One region of the Burkholderia sp. BCC1999 genome, then DNA from elsewhere that is predicted to be linked to it. Evidence: predicted binding sites of a transcription regulator. Region 1 holds the regulator's gene; each other region holds the start of a gene.

The links. The regulator FNR, encoded in region 1, switches genes on or off when oxygen is low (the NO sensors DNR and NnrR bind a similar motif). The targets are predictions, from matches to a motif close to TTGATNNNNATCAA.
Region 2: the regulator FNR is predicted to act here: its motif matches at 3,116-3,129, upstream of U5809_RS27825 (TraR/DksA family transcriptional regulator).
Region 3: the regulator FNR is predicted to act here: its motif matches at 2,841-2,854, upstream of U5809_RS22295 (universal stress protein).

Annotation. Positions count from the first base shown of each region.
Region 1 covers NZ_CAJPHP010000009.1:283,257-290,657, reverse strand. Annotated here, with positions in the region: gene folE (GTP cyclohydrolase I FolE) at 1-28, shown strand, start outside; gene U5809_RS15760 (SDR family oxidoreductase) at 28-831, shown strand; gene epsC (serine O-acetyltransferase EpsC) at 881-1,801, opposite strand; gene U5809_RS15750 (hypothetical protein) at 1,939-2,172, opposite strand; gene U5809_RS15745 (DUF3005 domain-containing protein) at 2,451-2,858, shown strand; gene U5809_RS15740 (universal stress protein) at 3,396-3,863, shown strand; gene fnr (fumarate/nitrate reduction transcriptional regulator Fnr) at 3,967-4,713, shown strand; gene U5809_RS15730 (LysR family transcriptional regulator ArgP) at 4,762-5,655, opposite strand; gene U5809_RS15725 (LysE/ArgO family amino acid transporter) at 5,766-6,386, shown strand; gene U5809_RS15720 (aldo/keto reductase) at 6,731-7,401, shown strand, end outside.
Region 2 covers NZ_CAJPHP010000023.1:66,381-73,781, forward strand. Annotated here, with positions in the region: gene U5809_RS27810 (Crp/Fnr family transcriptional regulator) at 1-251, shown strand, start outside; gene U5809_RS27815 (undecaprenyl-phosphate glucose phosphotransferase) at 263-1,669, shown strand; gene U5809_RS27820 (glycosyltransferase family 1 protein) at 1,823-2,995, shown strand; gene U5809_RS27825 (TraR/DksA family transcriptional regulator) at 3,298-3,690, shown strand; gene polX (DNA polymerase/3'-5' exonuclease PolX) at 3,840-5,606, shown strand; gene ald (alanine dehydrogenase) at 5,660-6,775, opposite strand; gene U5809_RS27840 (DUF3995 domain-containing protein) at 7,064-7,401, shown strand, end outside.
Region 3 covers NZ_CAJPHP010000015.1:79,275-86,675, forward strand. Annotated here, with positions in the region: gene U5809_RS22285 (DedA family protein/thiosulfate sulfurtransferase GlpE) at 166-1,191, opposite strand; gene U5809_RS22290 (cupin domain-containing protein) at 1,379-1,885, opposite strand; gene U5809_RS22295 (universal stress protein) at 2,253-2,723, opposite strand; gene U5809_RS22300 (PAS domain S-box protein) at 3,044-5,158, shown strand; gene U5809_RS22305 (response regulator transcription factor) at 5,155-5,802, shown strand; gene U5809_RS22310 (lysozyme inhibitor LprI family protein) at 5,863-6,267, opposite strand; gene U5809_RS22315 (DUF1326 domain-containing protein) at 6,592-7,194, shown strand; gene U5809_RS22320 (DUF2182 domain-containing protein) at 7,218-7,401, shown strand, end outside.

The sequences.
Region 1 (7,401 bases):
TTCTTCAGTCAACCTGACGAATACCTGATGGCGCAGACGAAGCAAGCGGCACACGCGCCTGTCGTGCTCGTAACCGGCGCCGCGCGCCGGGCCGGGCGCGCGTTCGCCGAGTATTTCGCGAAGCATGGCTATCGCACCGCGGTGCATTACGACCGTTCGGCCGACGCCGCGCAGGCAGCCGCCCGCGCGATCGCCGAACGCGGGCACGATTCGGTCGCGTTGCAGGCCGACCTGTCGGATGCCGCGCAGATCACCGCGCTGATCGACCAGGTGTATGCGCGCTTCGGGCGCCTCGACGTGCTGGTCAACAACGCGTCGGTGTTCTGGCAGGACCACTTCCCGAGCTTCGACCTCGCGGCGTTCGACCAGGCGTGGGCCGTCAACTGCCGCGCGCCGATCCTGCTCACGCGGGCATTCTACGAACGCGCGCGCGCCGCCGGCACGCAGGGCGTCGTCGTGAACGTGGTCGACCAGAAGATCAAGGAAAACTTTCACCGCGACCACTTCAGCTACACGGTCGCGAAGGCCGCGCTCGGCAACCTCACGCAAATGCTCGCGCTGTCGTCCGCGCCGGTGCTGCGCGTGAACGCGGTGTTCCCGGGGCTGATGCTGCCGAGCGACGACCAGACGCAGGCCGACTTCGAGCACGCGAGCCGCGCGTCGACGCCGCTCGCGCGCATCGCCGGCCCCGACGACGTCGCGAGCGCGATCCTGCTGCTGACCGGCAATGCGTACAACGGCGTCGATTTCGTCGTCGATGCGGGGCAGAACCTGATCCGCGTCGACCAGGACGTGCTGTACAAGCACCGCTCGCCGGACGGCAAGCACTGACACACACGGCACGCGCCCGTGCGAATCGAGCGCACCGCCGCCCGCCACGTTAAGGCTTCTCGGCGCTCCCGCCTTCGCGAACCTTGCCCTGCGCGACACTCGTGCCGGGCGGCACGCTGTGCGTGAGCCACACGTTGCCGCCGATCACCGAGCCACGCCCGATCGTCACGCGGCCGAGAATCGTCGCGCCCGCGTAGATCACCACGTCGTCCTCGACGATCGGGTGCCGCGCATTGCCCTTGACCAGTGCGCCTTCGCCATCGGCCGGGAAACTCTTCGCGCCGAGCGTGACGGCCTGGTACACGCGCACGCGCTCGCCGATGATCGCGGTTTCGCCGATCACGACACCGGTGCCGTGGTCGATGAAGAAGCTCGGGCCGATCTGCGCGCCCGGATGGATGTCGATGCCGGTGGCCGAGTGGGCGATTTCATTGATGAATCGCGCGAGTAGCGGCACACCGAGCTGGTGCAGCGCGTGGGCGAGCCGATGGTGCATCATCGCGAGCACGCCGGGGTAGCACAGCAGGATCTCGGTGATGTGCTGCGCGGCCGGATCGCCCGCGTACGCGGCCTGGATGTCGCTGACGAGCAGCGCGCGCACCGCCGGTAACTGCCGGCCGAATTCGCGCGCGATTTCGAACGCGCGTTCGTCGAGTTCCGCGAACGGCGTATCGGCATGCTCGGGCAGGAACGGCAGCGCACGGCGGATCTGTTCGGACAGAATGCGCAGCGTGCTTTCGAGCGTATGGCCGACGTAGTAGTCGACGCTTTCGTCGGTGAGGTCCGGCGCGCCGTAATGTGTCGGAAACATCGACGCGCGCAGGCCGGTCACAATCTTGCAGATCGCATCGCGCGACGGCAGTTCACGGATGCCGCGCGGATGGCGCGTGCGATGGAGTTCTTCGCGCGACTCGCGCAAGCCGGCGACGATTTCTTCGAGGCCCCACTGACGGACGGGTGATGTCGACATATGCCAATGCAGGCGGCCGCGCTCGATCGCACGGCCGCTAATAAAGTGACGGGTTCCACAAGATTACCGCGTTTTTTGTCCGGGAGCGGCACACCGGGGATCGGCCGGACGGCCGACGACGCGCGAGCGCGACGGCGTCACATCGTGACGCTGCTCGCGTCGATCCAGCGCACGGCCCAGTCGCGCGCGTGCGCGATCGCGTCGCCTTCGTCGTTGAACTGGAGCTCGATCGGAAAAAAACGGTTCGCAACAAGCTCCCCGTCGCTCGATCGGGAGATCACGACATAGGGCTTGAACGAACCATCGCTGGCGCGCGCGGGCGCGCAGTTCAACAGATAACCGCGGTGCGTGAAGGCAGTAGTCGCTTGCATGAATCCGCCACCTCTAGTCCCTTGCTTTGTTGTTCACTACCCGTCTTTAAGGGTGCTGCGGCGCCCCGGCGCGGGCAGAGGCGGCGAGACTTCATCCCCTGTCGCCGCTTCGCAGGAAAAGAATCATACTCTGTAGAAAACGCGTCTTCTAGCTGAAATAAATCATGACAAATCAGTGCGCGTCGCGCGACCGCGGCGATCGCCCGCGCGCCTTTTCCCGTCGTGCCCGGAACGGGTTTTGCTTCGATCCGGAGCGTTTCGCCGCCAGGAGAGCCGCGATGGAATCATCCGGTCAAACAGGTCGTGTGCACCCGCGCAGTGTCGAACTCGACAACGACGACACGCACGACAGCACGGTCGACACCGACGGCAAGAACCGCGAGGCCACGCGCCTCGCCGGCGGCGGACCGATCTCGCCCGACCAGATCACGCGCAGCAACGCGTCGCTCGTCAACGCGATGCCCGAAGCCGGCGACGGCTTCGCCGGTTTCGACAGCCGCCCCGGCGGCAACCATCCGGCGTTCGCGCTGCGCGCGGGTTACATGGTGATCGAGAAAGGCTTCGACGCGCCGGCTCCGAGCGACGCGATGTACGGTCCCGTCCACAGGATGTACGGCAGCGCGTACTGGCCCGGCCACGGGCGGCGGCCGGAACGCATCATCGAGCTGACAGCCGTGCCGAGGTAGCCGGCGCCGCGTTTGAATCGATCGTTCGTTTGCGGAAGTTTGCGGAACGGCATCGGTCGCAGACCGATGGCGGCGGATCGGCGCGCGCGACCGATGCTCGAGTGAACGATTTCACGCATCGGCGTCGGCGGTTTCATGCGCACCGCGAATCGTGCCGATGCACATGCGTTGATCGAAGTCATGTCAAAACGGCGCAGTTGCGATTGAATGGCGATGCGTGCGGTGCATCGATGTGCCTGTCGCGCACGATCGACGTGCGTGCCCATGCAACGCATCGCGCCGCTGCATGCGCATGCGTTCCGCCACCGGCGCGAACCGCGACTACGACCGAGCCACGCGCCACCCCTCGCGCGACGCAGCATGCGCCGCGCGCATGGCCATTCGCCACGTCGACAGACGCAGCGCGGCCACTCGGCCCGACGGGCACCGCACTGCAAAGTCCCCGCCGTTGGTTTACTCTGCCTCGCAGCATTGCGCATTGCCCAGCCTGATCGGCCATCCGGCCGACTTCGTTTCAACCCGCCACTCGGAGACACTATGTACAAGCGTATTCTGGTTGCCGTCGACGGCAGCGACACGTCCCGCCACGCGTTCGATGCCGCGCTGGCGCTCGCGAAAGCACACGGCGCCGAGCTGCAGCCGTTCTACGTCGTCGAGAACGCCGCGATCTACTACAACGTGCCCGGCTACGATCCGTCCGTGCTGCGCGATCAGCTCGTCGCACAGGGCAACGAACTCGCGCAGGAATTCACCAAGCTGATGCAGGCAGCCGGCGTGAAAGGCGAAACGCGGCTGAACGAAGCGACGTCGCTCAACGATGTGTCGTCGCTGATCCTCGACGGCGCGAAGGCGTTCGGCGCCGATCTGCTCGTGCTCGGCACGCATGGTCGCCGCGGGTTCCGCCGCCTCGTGCTCGGCAGCATCGCCGAACAATGCGTGCGGCACGCCACGCTGCCCGTGCTGCTGATTCCGGCGGCTGCGAACGTCGACGAACAGGCCGCCTGAACGCCATCCGGCGGGCGCGACCGGTCGCGACGTTTTGTCACCCGACAGCGGCAACTTGCGGTGGGACAATGATTCCGTCGATTCAACGCCGGAGTAAACGATCATGCTGACGCCCGTCGCCACACGGCCCACCGCCACGCCTCATGTCGGTAGCTGGGCTCCTCGCCAGGCCGCGCACTGCTCGTCGTGCGCAATGCGGCACCTGTGCATGCCGCAGGGCCTGGCGCCCGAAGCACTCAGTCGCCTCGAGTCGGTCATCTGCGCGGCTCGCCCCGTCAAGCGCGGCGAAGCGCTGTTCCGCGAAGGCGACGCATTCGACAACCTGTACGCAGTACGCTCGGGTTCGCTGAAAACCGTCGCGACGCGCCATGACGGCCGCGAACAGGTCACTGGCCTGCATCTCGCCGGTGAAGCGCTCGGTCTCGACGGCATCTGCGACGATAGCCACCCGCGCACCGCGGTCGCACTGGAAGACAGCTCCGTCTGCGTGATCCCGTACAGCGCGCTGAAGACACTGTGCTCCGAAGCCGGCTCGATGCAGCTGCGCATGCACAAGCTGATGAGTGAACAGATCGTGCGCGAAACGTCGCAAACGATGCTGCTCGGCTCGCTGAATGCCGAAGAGCGCGTCGCGGCTTTCCTGCTCGACGTCTCGTCGCGTTACCTGAAGCGCGGTTACTCGCCGTCGGAATTCAACCTGCGCATGACGCGCGAAGACATCGGCAGCTATCTCGGCATGACGCTCGAAACGGTCAGCCGCACGCTGTCGAAGTTCCAGAAGCGCGGCCTGATCGAAATGCAGGGCCGCCACGTGCAGATCGTCGACTTCGACGGCCTGCAGCACGTCTGATCCCGCGCGGCGCGCACGGCTCGCGCACCGCCTGCATCGCACCCCGAATCAATCGAGAAACAGCGCGGCGCGCGTCTTCAGCGCCGCGCTGAAATCGTCGAGCCAGCCGATCGACAGACGCCAGCTCTGCCAGTAAAGATCGATGTCGATGGTTCGCCCGCGCGACATATCCACGAGTTCGCCCGCCGCCAGTTGGCGATCGACCATCCGGTCCGGACACATCCCCCATCCCAATCCCGTTTCGCATGCGCGCAGATAGCCTGCGACGTGCGGTATCCAGTGCTGCGGCGGATCGAGATCCGCGCGTGTCACGCGCCGGATGAAACGCGACTGCAGTCCGTCCTTCGGATTGAACATCACGCACGGCGCGCGGCGCAGCGCATCGCGCGTGATGCCCGCCCCGAAATAGCGTTCGTAAAACGCCGGCGAGCACACCGCGCGATAACGGATGCGCCCGAGCCGCTCCGACCGGCATCCCTGAATCGGCTCGGCCTGCGCGGTCACGGCGCCCTGCACGCTGCCGTCGCGAATGCGCGACGCCGTGTAATCCTGGTCGTCGATCACGAGATCGAGCAACGTCTCGCGCTCCGTGCAGAACGGCCCAACCGCGTCGATGAACCACGTCGCGACGCTGTCGTCGTTGACGGCCACACGCAACGTCGGCCATGCGCTCGCGATCTGGCCCGGCAGCGCCGGCATCCGGCCGCCCAGTTCGGCCTCGAGCAGCTGCACGCGCTCGGTATGCCGGCACAGCAGCGCGCCCGACGTCGTCGCGACGCACGGCTGCCCGCGCTTGACGAGCACGCTGCCGACGCGCTCCTCCAGCAGCTTCACGCGCTGCGACACGGCCGACGGCGTGACATTCAGCTCCTTGGCCGCCCGCTCGAACGAACCGTGCCGGATCACGGCCGCGAGGGCATCGAGCAACGCGTAGTCGAGCATTAGATTTCCTTAATCTGCATTAGGTGAATTAGCTTCTCTTATTTTCATGCTGACCGCAGACTAGCGCTACCCGAATCATTCGTCTACTGCTTCCACCGCTGCCCACCATCATGAACTGGCTCGCTTTTTCCCACGGCGCCGCCCTGTGCGGATCGCTCATCGTCACCATCGGCGCGCAGAACGCGTTCGTGCTCCGCCAAGGCATCATGCGCGCGCATATCGGCAAGATCGTGCTGCTGTGCGCGGTGTCCGACATGATCCTGATCGGCGCGGGCGTCGGCGGCGCGTCGGTGCTCGTCGAACGCTATCCGACCTTCGTCCATGCGGTGCTGTACGTCGGCCTCGCGTATCTCGCATGGTTCGGCATCAACGCGCTGCGTCGCGCATTCAAGCCGGGCCACGAAACGCTCGACGTGCGCGGCGACACGGTCGCACCGCCGTCGCAGAGCGGGCTCTCGATCGTACTGATGACGCTCGCGTTCACGTGGCTCAATCCGCACGTATATCTCGACACGTTCCTGCTGATCGGCACGGCCGGCGCACGCGAGCCGGAGGGCGCACGGCTCGCGTTCGCGATCGGCGCGATGACGGTCAGCATCGTTTGGTTCCTCGGGCTCGGCTACGGCGCGCGGCTGCTGGCGCCGTGGTTCCGCAAGGCCGTCGCGTGGCGTGTACTGGATGGCGCGATCGGCAGCATGGTGCTGTTTCTTGCGGCGGTGCAGTTGGGCTGACCGCCCCCTCGCACGGGCGGCCGACTGCCGCCCGTCTCCCCTTCCGCACCGGCGCAACGCTGGGGCAACCGGCCTCCCTTCATCGCGCTCCCCGCTGCAAAAAATCGCTCCCGATCGAATGCAGCCATACGGGACACTCACGTAACGGACGAAGCGTCCGCCATCCGCGGCAAGCCATCCGTCATCGCGGCAACGCGCCGGCTGCACGAATCGCAGCGATCGGCGAGAATGGCCGGTGTCCCGCGACAACGGCGGAACCGCACCGCGCACCCCGCCGTCCCGCCGCATTCGTATCGCCCCACCCCGCAGTTCAACCCCGTCACCCGCAGTTATCGGAGAGGAACATGGCACACCGCACCCTCGGCACATCGACCATCCAGGTTTCGCCGCTCGCGTTCGGCGGCAACGTCTTCGGCTGGACCGTCGACGAGAACGCGTCGTTTTCGCTGCTCGACGCGCTTGCCGACACCGGCATCAATTTCATCGACACGGCCGACGTCTATTCGGCCTGGGTACCCGGCAACAGCGGCGGCGAATCGGAAACCATCATCGGCAAGTGGCTCAAGCGCTCCGGCAAGCGCGAGCAGGTCGTGATCGCGACCAAGGTCGGCCTGCTGGCCGCACGCGCGGGACTGAAGAAGGACAACATCCTGAAGGCCGTCGACGATTCGCTCGGCCGCCTGCAGACCGACTACATCGACCTGTATTTCTCGCATCGCGATCTCGCCGACACGGCCCCGCTCGAAGAAACGCTCGGCGCGTATCAAACGCTGATCGACGCCGGCAAGGTGCGCATCATCGGCGCGTCGAACTACAGCGGCGCGCGCCTGCGCGAAGCCGCCGCCATCAGCCAGCGCGACGGGCTGCCGGCGTACCAGGTCATCCAGCCCGAGTACAACCTGATCGACCGCGCCGACTACGAACGCGATCTCGAGCCGGTCGTGCGCGACCTGAAGCTCGGTGTCGTCAACTACTATGCGCTCGCGAGCGGCTTTCTGTCAGGCAAGTATCGCAG
Region 2 (7,401 bases), on a different contig from region 1:
TGCTCGGCGTGCGGCGCGAAGGCGTGACGGAGGCAGCCGGCAACCTGCAGGAAGCCGGGCTGATCCGGCAGCGCCGCGGTCGCATCACGGTGCTCGACCGCGACGGTCTCGAACATCACTCGTGTGAATGCTACGACCTGATTCGCGCCGACTATCGCCGGTTGCTCGGGGCGCGCGGGAATGCGAGGCAGGCGCCGGTTCGCCCGCGCATGCCGGAGGTGCGTTGCGGATTCCCGGCGCATGGTGCGTAACGATGCAGTCGATGTCTGGTGGAACGAATACGTTGCGACGTGCCGCGATCGCGGCAGTCGACGTCGTGCTCGTGCTGGCGGGGGCGCTTGCGGCGCAAGTCGCGTCCGGCCTGGCGTGGCACGGGCTGTCCGATGCGCAGCGTGGCGCGATCGCACTGTTGTGCGTGCTGACGGTGGCGCTGCTGCCGCGCTACCTGCGCACCGTGCGCGGTGGCGTGACGGTGCAGGGCGGTGCGCACGTGCTGACGCAGACGCTGGTGGCGGTCGTCTGCGCGAGCGTGCTGACGGTGGCCGGCACGATGTGGATCATGAATCGCGGCGGCACGGTCACGGCACGCTGGATCGTGGATACGGTGCTGGCCGGCGGCGCGGCGTTGCTGCTCGGTCGCGCCGCGCTGCTGGCATTTGTGCTGACGCGCGACGACCCGCGAGCGCGGCAACGCCGGGTCGCCGTGGTCGGCGCAACGGCGTACGGGCGCGTGGCGATCGAGCGGATGCAGCTCGCGCCGAGCAGCCCGTTCGTGGCGGCGTGCGTCTTCGATGACGACGCGCCGGCCGCCGCGGTCGGCATCGGCGGCGTGCCGGTGATCGACGACTGGACCACGCTGCGCGACATGATCCGCAGCGGCCAGATCGACGAAGTGTGGCTGACGCTGCCGATGTCGCACGAATGGCGGATCCAGCGCATCGTGCGCGAGTTGCGCGACGAATTCGTCGAGCTGCGGCTGTTGCCCGACGTGCGGCAGATGGCGGTCGTCGATCGCTCGGCGACCGACGTGCTCGGCATGCCGGCGATCAATCTCGCGACCACGCCGAGCTCTGCGCCGGAGCTGTGGGCGAAGTTCGCGTTCGACCGGCTGTTCGCGTTCGGCGTGCTGATTCCGTTGCTGCCGCTGCTGTCGATGCTGGCCGTCGCGGTCAAGCTGTCGTCGCCGGGGCCCGTGCTGTTCAGGCAGCGCCGCAAGGGCGTGGACGGCCGCGAGTTCGACATCCTGAAGTTCCGGACGATGCGTGTGCATCGCGCGCAGCCGGGCGTCTTGCGGCAGGCGTCGCGCAACGATGCACGCATCACGCGTGTCGGCGCCTTCCTGCGGCGCACGTCGCTCGACGAGCTGCCGCAGTTCTTCAACGTGCTGTTCGGGCAGATGTCGGTCGTCGGGCCGCGTCCGCACGCAATCGAACACGACGACCTCTATCGTCAACTGATCGACTGCTACATGTACCGCTATCGCGTGCGTCCGGGCATCACCGGATGGGCGCAGGTGAACGGCTACCGCGGCGAGACGCGCAAGGTCGAGGCGATGGCGGCGCGCGTGAAGTTCGATCTCTTCTACATGCAGAACTGGAGCTTCTGGTTCGACATGAAGATCATCCTGTTGACGATCGTGCGCGGCTTCATCGGGCGCAACGCTTTCTGAGGATGACGAAACGTCAGGAAAGCCGTGTGTTGTGCGGTCGAACGTACCGACCGGAACGATGGAGGCGGACACACTGACGGCACAGCAGCATTCCGCGCCGCGGAGTGTCCGGCGACGCTTCTTCGCGTCGCAGCCATCGGAACAGTCACGATCATGTCAACGTCGATTCGGGAGCGAAGCGCACCGGTACTGCAGGACACGCGCGCGGAACGGGGCGTCGGCACAGCCGCGCACACCGCGCGGTTGCGCGGCCTCGCAGTCAACGGGAAATTTACCGCGCAGCGCATGACGGGCGTTCAGCGCGTGGCATACGAACTGACGGCCGAACTTGCGCGCATCGCGAGCGCCGGCGACGAACCGTCGCTCGTCGTGCCGGCCGATCACGATCCGGCGGCCATGCCGGCCGGCGCACGGCCGCAGACCACCGGGCGCCGGCACGGTGCGCTGTGGGAACAATGGACACTGCCGCGCACGACGCGCGGCCGGACCCTGCTGAGCCTGTGCAACATCGGCCCGCTGGCGAAACGCGATCAGCTGGTGATGATTCACGACGCGGCGATCTTCGATCTGCCGGCCGGCTATTCGCTCGCGTTCCGTCTGTGGTACCGCTTCGCGTTCTCCATTCTGAAGCGGCGCGCGCGCCATATCGTGACGGTGTCGCATTTTTCGCGGGCGCGGCTGGCCGCGCGCCTGGGTGTGCCGCCGGCGCGCCTGTCCGTCGTGCCGGGCGCAGTCGATCATATCGACCGGATCGATGCCGATCCCGGCGTGCTGTCGCGCCTGAATCTCGAGACGGACGGCTACGTGCTGTTCGTCGGCTCGCTCGCGCCCGGCAAGAATCTCGGGCGCGCGCTGGCCGCGATAGCGTTGATGCGCACGTCGCACCCGACGTTGCGCTTCGTGATCGCGGGCGGCGCGAATGCGAAGATATTCGGTGTACGCGAGGCCGGCCTGCGCGAAGACGATCCGTACGTCACGTGGGCCGGTTACGTGACCGACGGCGAACTGAAGGCGCTGTACGAGCACGCGGGATGTTTCGTTTTTCCATCGTTGTACGAAGGATTCGGACTGCCGCCGCTCGAGGCGATGCGATGCGGGTGCCCCGTCATCGTTTCGCACGAGGGTTCGCTGCCGGAAGTCTGCAGTGGGGGCGCGCTGTTCTGCGATGCCTATTCGCCGCCGGACATCGCGGCCGCCATCGCGCGCGTGATGGATGAGCCCGAACTGCGCACGCGGCTGCGCACGATGGGTCGCGAGCATGCGCAGCAGTACAGCTGGCAGCGCTCGGCGCGCGCGTTGCTAGACATCGTCCGTGCCGATGCCTGACGCGCGGTGACGCAGTCCCGCGCAACGGCTGGATCGATGCCGGCGGCGCCTGCGTCAGACGAATCCGGCGATGTCGGGTTTTCGCGTCCGTCCCCGATTTTCGGCCGCTCGGCCTGCACGCTGATTCCGGTCAACACACGCGTGTTCAATGGGTTTATCCTGCGTCGAATGCGTCCTGCGCTTCATGCTGCCGGGCGCGCATCCGGACGCGCGGCCATGGCGGTGACGCTGCTTCGCCGCGCACCGGCGCGACACCGCGCGCCGCACTTTTTCGCGCGGAACCCGGAACAGGAGAGACGACCATGGCGCTCGACCAACAACAACGGCAGACGCTGAAACAGCGGCTGAACGAGAGCGAGCAGACGCTGCGTGCGGAGATCCGCACGAGTGAAGACCAGCGCGCGTCGGAATCCTATGCGGACCTTGCCGGCGCGGCACCGGACGAGGGCGACGAGGCGAACGCGGATCTGTTCGTCGACGTCGATCATGCATTGATCGGCATGAAGCTGACCGAGCTGCGTGCGGTCGGCCGCGCCCAGCAGCGGATGCGCGACGGCAGCTACGGCGAATGCATCGATTGCGACGGCGCGGTGGGCTACGAGCGCCTGCTGGCGCGACCGACCGCCGAGCGCTGCACGCATTGCCAGTCGATCTACGAGCGGCGTTACGCCACGACACCGCGCGCCTCCCTCTGACGTCGCGGCCGCAACGGCGCTGCACGCGATGCGTAGCGGGCGTACGATGAAGGTCGGGCGCCCGGCAGCGTCGACATGCGATGCCGGGCGGGCAGACGCCGTCGCGCCAGCGCACGGCGCCATCCACGTGGAAGGGAGCCACGCCGATCATGCCGATCCACAATGCCGAGTGCGCGGCCGTGTTCGCCGAGATCGCCGACATGCTCGAGATCCAGGGCGCTAATCCGTTTCGCGTGCGGGCCTACCGCAATGCCGCAAGGACGATCGCCGACTACGGTCGCGATATCCCGGCGATGGTCGCGAACGGCGACGATCTCGGCAAGATTCCGTCGATCGGGCCGGATCTCGCGTCGAAGCTGCGCGAGATCGCCGCGACCGGCACCTGCGAATTGCAGCAAACGCTGCGACATGCGCTACCGGGTGCGATCGTCGAGTTGCTCGACGTGCCGGGGCTGGGCGCGAAACGCGTGAAGGCGCTGCATGATGCGCTGCACGTCGATTCGCTCGAACAGCTGCGCGCGGAAGCGAAGAACGGGCATGTGCGCGAACTGCCGGGCTTCGGCGCGAAAACCGAAGCCCATCTGCTCGAAGCGATCGACGATCGCCTGCAGCGCGAGCCGCAACGCTTCCTGCTGCCCGATGCCGCACAATCGCTGATGCCGTTGCTCGACCGCCTGCGCGCGGTCGCGGGCGTCCGCCAAGCCGTGCCGGCCGGCAGTTTCCGTCGCCGCCGCGAAACCGTCGGCGATCTCGACATCCTCGTCACCGCAAGCGACCCGGTCGCCGTCGCCGATGCGTTCGTCGACTACGCCGACGTGGCGCGTGTGCTCGCGCACGGCACGACCAAGTCGAGCGTCGTGCTCGCCAGCGGGTTGCAGGTCGACTTGCGGGTTGTCGATGCCGATGCGTTCGGCGCGGCGCTCGTCTATTTCACGGGATCGAAAGCGCACAACATCGCGCTGCGCAGGATCGCCCAGGCCGGCGGCCTGAAGATCAACGAATACGGTGTGTTTCGCGGCGACGAGCGGATTGCCGGCGACACGGAGGCATCGGTCTACGCCGCCATCGGGCTGCACGAGGTGCCGCCCGAGCTGCGCGAGGATCGCGGAGAGATCGACGCGTCGCGGGCCGGCACGCTGCCGGCCCTGGTCGAACGCAGATATCTCCACGGCGACCTGCATGCGCATACCGATGCGTCGGCCGGACGCGACAGCCTGCGCGCAATGGCGGCTGCGGCCCGTACGCGCGGGCTCGCGTACCTGGCCGTGACCGACCGCGCACCGCATGCCGGCCGCGGCCGTCACGATTTCGACTGGCTCGCGCGGCAGCTCGACGAGATCGATCGCGTCAATGAGGCTTTCGACGATTTCGTGCTGCTCAAGGGGGTGGAAGCCGGCATTCGCGAGGACGGCAGCCTCGACGTGCCCGATACGATGCTAGGCCGGCTCGATCTGGTGGTCGGCGCGGTACGTGACGGCTTCGACCTGTCGCGCGACGCGCAGACCGATCGGATGCTGCGCGCGATGGACCATCCGCATTTCACGATTCTCGCGCACCCGACCGGCCGCGTGCTCGGTGAACGCGAGGCATGCGAACTCGACGTGCCGCGCGTGATCGCGCAGGCCGCGGCGCGCGGCTGTTTCGTCGAACTCGATGCACAGCCGCGGCGGCTCGATCTGCCCGACATCTGGTGCCGGGAGGCCGCGAAGGCCGGCGTGCCGGTCGCGATCGGCTCGGATGCGTGCCGCGTGGACGAACTCGACAACCTCGCGTACGGCGTCGATCAGGCACGGCGCGGCTGGCTGACGCGGCCCGACGTGCTGAATACGCGCACGCTCGCGCAACTGCGGCCGCTGCTGGCACGTACGATGGGCGAGGGGAGCAGGACGAAGCGGAGCCGGTCGAAGGGCGCGTGAACGCGGCGGGCGGCGCTTGGCGCCCGCCGTGCGTTCACTTCATGCCGGCACGGTCATGCGAGCACGCCGGCCGCCGGCACATAGGGCAGGCCGAGCGCCAGCGCGACCGCTTCGTACGTGATGTGCCCGTCGCAGACGTTCAGGCCCGCGCGCAGATGCGGATCGTCGGCCATGGCCTGCTTCCAGCCCTTGTCCGCGAGCGCGAGTGCATGCCCGAGCGTCGCGTTGTTCAGCGCGAAGGTCGACGTGCGCGCGACCGCGCCGGGCATGTTCGCGACGCAGTAGTGCACGACACCGTCGACGATGAAGGTCGGGTCGGCATGCGTCGTCGCATGCGAGGTCTCGAAGCAGCCGCCCTGGTCGATCGCGACGTCGACGACGACCGCACCCGTGCGCATCGTCGCGATCATGGCGCGCGTGACGAGCCGTGGCGCCGATGCGCCCGGCACGAGCACCGCGCCGATCACGACATCGGCGTCACGCACGGCTTCGTCGACCGTATGCGCATTCGAGCAGACGGTCGAGATCCGGTTGGCGAACACGAGGTCGAGCTGGCGCAACCGGTTCACGTTGTTGTCGAGCACGGTGACGCGCGCGCCGAGGCCGACCGCCATCTGCAGCGCGCCGGTGCCCACGACACCCGCGCCGAGCACGACGACGTGCGCGGCCGGCACGCCGGGCACGCCGGCCATCAGCAGGCCGCGGCCGCCGCGCGGGCTTTCGAGATGAGTGGCGGCGACCTGGATGGACATGCGTCCGGCCACCTCGCTCATCGGTGCGAGCAGCGGCAAGCCGCCGCCGGGGCCCGTCACGGTTTCGTACGCGATGCAGACCGCGCCGGATTTCACGAGCGCGGCTGCCTGGTCGGGATCGGGCGCGAGATGCAGGTATGTATAGAGGATCTGGCCGCGCCGCAGCATCGCGCATTCGGCCGGCTGCGGTTCCTTGACCTTGATGATCATGTCGGCGCGCGCGAAGACTTCGTCTGCGGCGTCGCAGAGCGATGCGCCGGCGGCCGTGTAGTCGTCGTCGAGCAGGCCGATCGCGGTGCCCGCGCCGCGCTGCACGAGCACGCGATGGCCGTGCCGCGTCAGTTCGTGTGCGCCGGCCGGCGTGAGGCCGACGCGATATTCGTGGTTCTTGATCTCCTTCGGCACACCGATCAGCATGAGTCGCCTCCATGGCCTTCGTTATCGTTGTCGTGCGAGCGGCACGATCGTGCAGCGGCATGCCGACCCGCGGTACTGGAATAACAGGGTAGTAGCACGTCAAGGGAAGTCAAGCGGCCGCCCCGTGCGACGCTCACGCGCACTGCATCGCACCATGCGCAGCCGCGGGTTGCGACCGGAGGTCGCAATGCACGCGTTGCCGGGTTTCGGTATCGTCATGCGTGGCGCGGGCCGGGGCCGCGTGCCGGAACCCTTCCGGCAGAACAACGAGACAAGGACACTACCGACATGACCGGTGCGTATTTCAGCGTGCCGACGCTTTGCGCGATCGCGCTCGTTCACGTCTACTGGGCGTTGGGCGGGCAGCGCGGCAAGCGTGCGGCGATTCCGGAACAGGATGGCGTGTCGCTGCTGCGGCCGACCGTTATCGGCACGCTTGCCGTCGCGGCGGCGCTGCTGGGCGGCGCATGCGTGGTCGCCGCGCGTGCCGGCTGGCTGGGGCGCAACGCGTATCCCGGCACGATCGCATTCGCGGTCGTTGCGTTCGCACTGATTTTCGCGGTGCGCGCCGTCGGCGATTTCCGCTATGTCGGCTTCTTCAAGCGAGTTCGCGGGTCGCGTTTCGC
Region 3 (7,401 bases), on a different contig from region 1:
CTTTCGGCGTGAACGAACACGCGTCGAAGGTGCGCGATCAGGCGCACGCAATATGCAGGCGGGATTATATGGAGGATCAGAGGTTTCACGCCAGCCGATTTTCACGAAATCGCCATGCGTGAAACCGGAGGCGGAATTCGAATGCGCGCGATATCGCGCGCGCATTTATTTGGACAACGTCGCGCGCACCGTATATTCGCCTTCGAGCGCGCCGTGTTCGGGACGCACGAAATAACGCGACGCGTCGAGATCGGCCGGCATCGGCTCGACCGGGAAACCGTGCTTTTCCCACGCATCGAGGCCGCCCTTCAGCGCGCGGATGTTGTGGATCATCTTCTTGCGCTGCATCTTCGCGATCAGGCGCTTGGCCGTGGCCTCGTTCGGGCACACGCAATAGACGACGATCGGACGTTTCAGCAGTTCCGGGTCGAGCAGGTCCGGCGAATCGAGATCGACCGGCACCGCGCCGGCGATCCGGTACGGTTCGCGCTCGCGGATCGCCTTCGGCCGTGCGTCGAAGATCAGCGGCGGCTCGTCCGACGTCATCATCTCGACGAGTTGCGGCGGGGAGATGCGCACCTGCGCGAGATACCGGCGGAACTGCAGGCGGCGCACCCAGCGGTACAGCAGGAACGTGATGAAGATCGCGAGGAACGCGTCGAGAATCGTGCCGCCGCTCGCGCGCACCCACAGCACGAACTGGACGATCTGATCATGAATGGCCGCGCCGCCGACCAGCCAGAACGCGGCCCACAGCGACGCGCCGGCCAGGTCCCAGAACAGGAACACGCCGACGCCGATCGCCGTCGTGCCGAGCAGCGGCGCCGACACGAGGCCGAGGCCCGGCAGGAACTTGGACAACACGAGCAGCGGCGCGCCGTATCTTTCGAATACGTTACGGGCAAAGCGCAGCGTCGTGTCGAGCGACAGCGAGAAGCGGACGAGGCCGTTCAGCAGGCGCCGGCCGCGCGTACGGCCCATGAAGAACCACAGCGAATCGGCGAGCATCGTCGCGCCGATCGCCGCCGCGAACATGCTGACCCACGACGCCTGCCCCATTGCCGCCATCGTGCCGCCGAGAATCAACATCGGCACGGCCGGCACCGGCACGCCGAGCTGCGTGATCAACACGCTCGCGAACACGGCCCACGGGCCGAGCGACGATGGAATTGCGATGGGAAAGTGCCACACGGCGGCGCTCCTGGAAGACATGCGGGCCGTGCGACGGGAGCCGTCGGACCGGCAGTGCAACGGCCGCCGCGGCACGTCCGCGGCCGACCATGTGCATCACGGGCATTCTAAACGGGTTTGGCCGCGATCGCGCGGAACACACGCCGTCGGCGCGGGCTTCGCGCCAACGATGGCAATACCGTGACCGTCACACGTCGGAGCGCTGCGCGAGCCGTGCGACGTGTTCCGCGTAGTCGGGGAACGCGTCGGCCAGCGCGGCTGCGTCGGCCAGCTCGAATTCCGAAAACTCGAACCCCGGCGCCACCGTGCAGCCCACGAGCGCGACATGCTCGGGCGACGCGCAGCGCGCGCCGAACCAGCTCCCGGCCGGCACGACCGCCTGGAACACCGTGCCCGGATGCGTGAGCGGGTTGCCGAGCCGGTGGATCGTCAGCCCGTCGTGCGCGTCGAGTGCCCACACTTCGATCGGGTCGCCCGCGTAGAAATGCCAGACCTCGTCGGAACGGATCCGGTGCCACGACGAATACGCGCCGTCGCACAGCAGGTAGTAGATCGCGGTCGACGCAGCGCGTGGCGCACCGTCGGCCGGACGCACGACCGAATCGGTCGCGCGATAGGTTTCGCGGAAATAGCCGCCTTCGGGATGCGGTTGCAGGTCGAACTGGCGAATCAGGTCGGGAGCGGAGATCGGCATGGCGGATGACGTCGGTAAGGTAGGTAACCGGCATCCGGCGGTCGGCCCCGTTCATCGCCCGTGCGACCGGTTCCAGCCGGATGCCCCTGCGTCGATCGCCGCGGCCATGCGCGCGGCGAACAAGCGGACACCGGTCGATGCTGCCAGAACTGCGTGTCGGGATGCAACCGCGTGTGCAATCGCGGGCACGCGGGTGCGTCACGGGCGCCCGCTTCCGGCTCGTCGAACCTGCGACGACAGGACGACAGGCGCGCTTGCGCGCGATGCGCCGATCAGCGCGTCGCGCGTTTCATCGGGCGGACTACCGGCGTATGTGCGCTGCTGCATCCCGCTCGCGGCAGCGCCTGCTTCTGCGCCACACAGCGTGCTACGCAGCCGCCGGCGTACCGGGTTCGTTGTGCCGCACCAGCAGAACGGGCCGGTCGGCCGCACGCAGCAGCGATTCCGCGACGCTGCCGAGCAGCAGCCGGCGCAGGCCGTGCCGGCCGCTCGTGCCCATCACGATCAGGTCCGCGTCGGCTTCGGCCGCCGTGCGCATCAGCACGGCGGCGACATCCTCGCCGTATGCGTCGAGCGCGCGCACGGTGCCCGTCACATGCTGCTGCGCGAGCACCGCTTTCGCGTCGTCGAGCACCGGCGTCACGGCATCGGTCGCGGCCGCGTCGCCGTCGCGCTCGGCCGCGAAGCCCGCGTCGACGTCGACGAGCTGCGGCCGGTGCTCGACGACATATGCACAGGTGACTTCACCGCCGGACGCCGCCGCGATCCGGATCGCCTCGTTCAGCGCGAGACGCGCGCTCGGGCTGCCGTCGAGCCCGACGAAAATCCGTTTGTACATGGTCCGTCCCTCCGACCGGGCACGCGTCGCGCATCGCGCCACGGCGGCCCGTCATCGCAAGCCGGCCCGGTGCCGGCTTGCCTGCCGAACAGTCTGCCCCACGTGCCGGCGCGCGGCTTGACGCGCGTCAAACGCAGCCGGCGTGCCCGTTGCTTCACGCCGTTCGCCGCAATTTCAGGTGACCCTATTACAAAAAACGTGTAAAACGCGCACAATTTCATCTTGAAAACAGACGTTGCACGCAGCCGGTGCGAGTTTTCCCCGGTTTTGCCGCGCTGCCCGAGTGCCCCGGGCTGCCCGACCAACAGAATGGCCATTGAATGACCGCCAGTGGAACCCCGACGCGTGACGCCCGAGGGCCCACGCGCCTCCAGACCATGTTACGCCAGCCGCTCGCGGCTGGCGTCGTTGCGCTATGCGCCGGCGCCGTGCTGTCGCTCGGCGTCGCGCTGCTCGTGCGCGAGCAGTGGCAAGGCGCCGTCCATACGCGCTTCGAACGCCGCACGACGCACGTGACCGCGATGCTGCGCCACGAGTTGCAGGCCGGCGTTGCCGTGCTCGAAGGCGCGCGCGGCGCGTTCGGTCTCGTCCCGGACATGACGCCCGAACAATGGCGCCGGTATGCGGAGACGCTCGATCTCGACAGCGCCCGCTCGCCGGTCCGGCAGATCGGCTATGCGCCGCTGTCGCCGGCCGCACGCGGCGGGCTCGCCGGCGCGAAGCCGCTGCCGGCCGGTCCGCTTGCGACCGCGGCGCTCAGCGCGCCCGCCTCGAACTCGCCGGTCGTCCGCTTCGGTGTATCCGACGCGGCGCCGCTGACGCGCGCGCTGCAGACCGGCGACATCGCGCTCGGCGTCCACCCGGCCGACGACGATGCCTCCCGCGACGCCCGCACGCTGACGCTGTTCCTGCCCGTGACCCTGTCGCCGAATGCGGCCGTCACGCCGTCCGGCACGCGTGAAGCCGGCGTCGACGGGGTGCTGTTCGCGGCGCTGAGCCCGCGGCGCCTGGTCGAGCGCGCGCTCGACGCGGAACGCGGAATCGACCTGTGGATGACGGCCGGCGGCGGTCCGCGCGCGATCGTCAGCGTCGAGTCGACGACCGACGAAGCGTCGGCATCGCCCGACCTGATGCGACGCACCGACGTGCTGAATTTCGGCGGCACCGCGCTGACGCTCGCCTATTCCGCGGACGGCCGCCCGAGCGCGACCGGTGCGCAGCGCGCGGCCGGCACCGTGCTCGCCGCGGGGCTGATCGCGTCGTTCGCCTTCGCGGCGCTCGTCCATGCGCTGCAGCGCCGCCGGTCCGGCGCGACTGCCGATGCCGGCGCGAGCAGCCGCGGCATCCTCAACGAGGCGCGGATGATGGGCATCATCCGTTCGTCGATGGAAGCGATCATCACGATCGACGAGAAGCAGACGGTCGTGATCTTCAATCCGATGGCCGAGCAGGTGTTCGGCGTGTCCGCGATGGAGGCGATCGGCGCGCCGCTGTCGCGCTTCATCCCCGAGCGGTTCCGCGCCGCGCACGCGAAGCACGTCGACCAGTTCGGCGTGACGGGCGTGTCCGAGCGGCAGATGGGCCGTCAGCGCGTGCTGTTCGGGCTGCGCGCCAACGGCGAGGAATTCCCGATCGAGGCGTCGATCTCGCAGATCCGCGACGCGTCGGGCAAGCTCTACACCGTGATGTTGCGCGACATCACCGAGCGCTTGCGCGCCGAGAACGCGCTGAAGCAGTCGCGCGAGGAGTTGCGCGAGCTGTCGGCGAACCTGCAGAACGTGCGCGAAGAAGAAAAAACGCGGATCGCGCGCGAACTGCACGACGACCTCGGCCAGCAGCTCACCGCGCTGAAGATGGACCTGTCGGTCGTCGAGCAGCAGTTGCGCGTGCCCGGCCGCGCGCAGCCCGACGAGGACGTGCAGACGCACCTGCAGGGCATGCGGCGGCTGATCGATGCGACGGTCGCGTCGGTGCGGCGCATCGCGGCCGACCTGCGCCCGGTGATGCTCGACGATCTCGGCCTCGTGCCCGCGATCGAATGGCTCGCGAACGATTTCACGAACCGCTACGGGATCGATGTCGAGCGTCACATCGAAACGGGCGGCCTCTCGTTCACCAGCGCGGGCGCGACCACGCTGTTCCGCATCGTCCAGGAAGCGCTGACGAACGTCGCGCGCCATGCGGATGCGACGCGCGTCGCGCTGCGCCTCGACATCGAGGAAGGCTTCTGCGTGCTGCGCGTCGCGGACAACGGCCGCGGCGCGGCGCCCGGCGGTCCGGCCCATGAGGACAAATCGTTCGGCCTGATCGGCATTCGCGAACGCGCACACATGCTTGGCGGCACCGTGACGATCGACACCGCGCTCGCGCGCGGCTTCTCGATTACCGTCGCATTCCCGCTCAGTACCGTTCAACAGGAAACGCTCATCACATGATCAAGGTGCTCATCGCCGACGACCATACGCTCGTACGCGACGGTCTGCGGCACATCCTCCAGAACGCCACCGGATTCGAGGTGGCCGGCGAAGCCTGCGACGGCCCGTCGACGATCGCGCTCGTGCGCTCGACACCCGCGCAGGTGCTCGTGCTCGACCTGTCGATGCCGGGCCGCAACGGCGTCGAACTGATCAAGCAGATCAAGGACGAGAAGCCCGCGCTGCGCGTGCTCGTGCTGACGATGCACGCGGAACAGCAATACGCGGTGCGTGCGTTCCGCGCAGGCGCGTCCGGCTATCTGACGAAGGAAAGTGCGAGCGCCGAACTGGTCGGCGCGGTGACGAAGGTCGCGTCGGGCGGCGTCTACGTGAGCCTTGCGATGGCCGAGCAGTTCGCGCAGAGCCTGAACGAGCCGGCCGAGACGCTGCCGCACCAGCGGCTGTCCGATCGCGAATTCGACGTGTTCCGGCGGATCGCGGCCGGCCAGACGCTGACCGAGATCGCGAATGCGCTGTGCGTAAGCGCCAAGACCGTCAGCACCTACAAGACGCGGATCCTGGAAAAGATGCAGATGCCGCACGAAGCCGCGCTGGTGCGGTACGCGATGCGGCACAAGCTGCTCGACGAAACGGACGACGTCTAGCCGCGAATGGCGTGCCTGGCCGGCCGCGTGACGCGCGGCCGGTTGAACGGCGCGTGAGGTTTACTTGCCGGGCACCGGGCACGCCAGGTCGCCTTCCTCGCAGGACAGATAGCCCTTCAGCGTTTCGGTGCGCACTTTCGTCAGATCGTCGAGGCAGGTCGAGACGACCATCGGGTACGCACTGCCGCCCTCGGCATTCGCGCTCGAGAAACCGCACTCGGCATCGCGGTACGCAATCCATGCACGCTGCGCATTCACGAGCTTGTCGGCCAGCGGCCGCGCATCGTGCAGACGCGCGGTGACGGCCTGGTAGGTGCGGTTCAGCTCCCCGTCGGATTTCTTGTACGCGCGATCGGCACATGCCGTCATCGCCGCCTGATCCGTCGCGTCCGCGCAATTCGCCTGCGCATGGGCGACGTTCGCCAGCAACGCCAGCGAGCACAGCAGACCGGTCAAGACACGCATGGATGCTCCTTGTTGTTCGTTGAATTGCGGAACCCGGTGCGGGCCGGTTGCCCTGCCGCGCCTCGGCGCGCGGCGACACCGTCCGCGATGCTAGCGCACGCGCGGACGCTTGTCAGCCGGCGCCTTGCATATCGCCCGCGCACGCCTACACTGGAAAATCGATACGCCGTTTCAGGCCGCGCTATCGCACCCATCCCGTCTTCGCTTCCGCCGCATTCCTCAGCGCATTTCGCGTTCGCGACGCCGAGCGGGCGTGACGTTTCGTCAGCCGGTTTTCTCCGCCCAGCACAACGCGCAAGCGCCGTCGCTCACCTGGAGGAAATCATGAGCTATCACCTTGAAGGCCGTCTGCTCGAGGTCTGCAACTGTCGCGTACTGTGCCCGTGCTGGATCGGCGAGGATCCGGATTTCGGCGTCTGCGACACCATCGTCGCGTGGCATGTCGACAAGGGCACGGTCGACGGTATCGACGTCGGCGGCAACACGATCGCCGCCGTGTGCCGCGTGCCGGGCAACATCCTGCAAGGCAACTGGACGGCCGCGATCTACGTCAGCGACACGGCGTCGGAGGCGCAGGAGCAGGCGCTGCTCAAGGTCTATACGGGCCAGGCCGGCGGCCCGATCGCCGAGCTCGCGAAACTGATCGGCAAGGTCGTGTCGGTCGAACGTGCGCCGATCAGGTTCGATGTCGTCGGCGCCCGCGGCACGCTGTCGATCGGCACCGACTACCACGCGGAACTCGAACCGTACCTCGGCCCGAGCGGCGCGCAGACGACGCTGGCCGACACCGTGTTCTCGACGGTGCCCGGCGCACCCGTATTCGTCGGCAAGGCGCCGGTCTACCGGTCGAAGAACGCGGCGATCGGCATCGACGTCGATCTGAAGGATCACAACGCGTTGCAGAGCACGTTCCTGTTCGACGCATGAATCGCGAACGCACGTAAACGACCATGGCCGCGCGGTTGCACCGGCGCCTGTTTCCGTTCGTGCTCGCGAGTCTCGTCGGGTTCGCGTGGGTCACGCTGTGGGCGTGGACGCGCAGCCCGTACGGGCGCTATCTCGAGCACGGCGACGACGCGGCGTCCTTGCCATTCAGCACGCTGTGCCGCGCGCTGCCGGGTGGCGCGCTGTGGC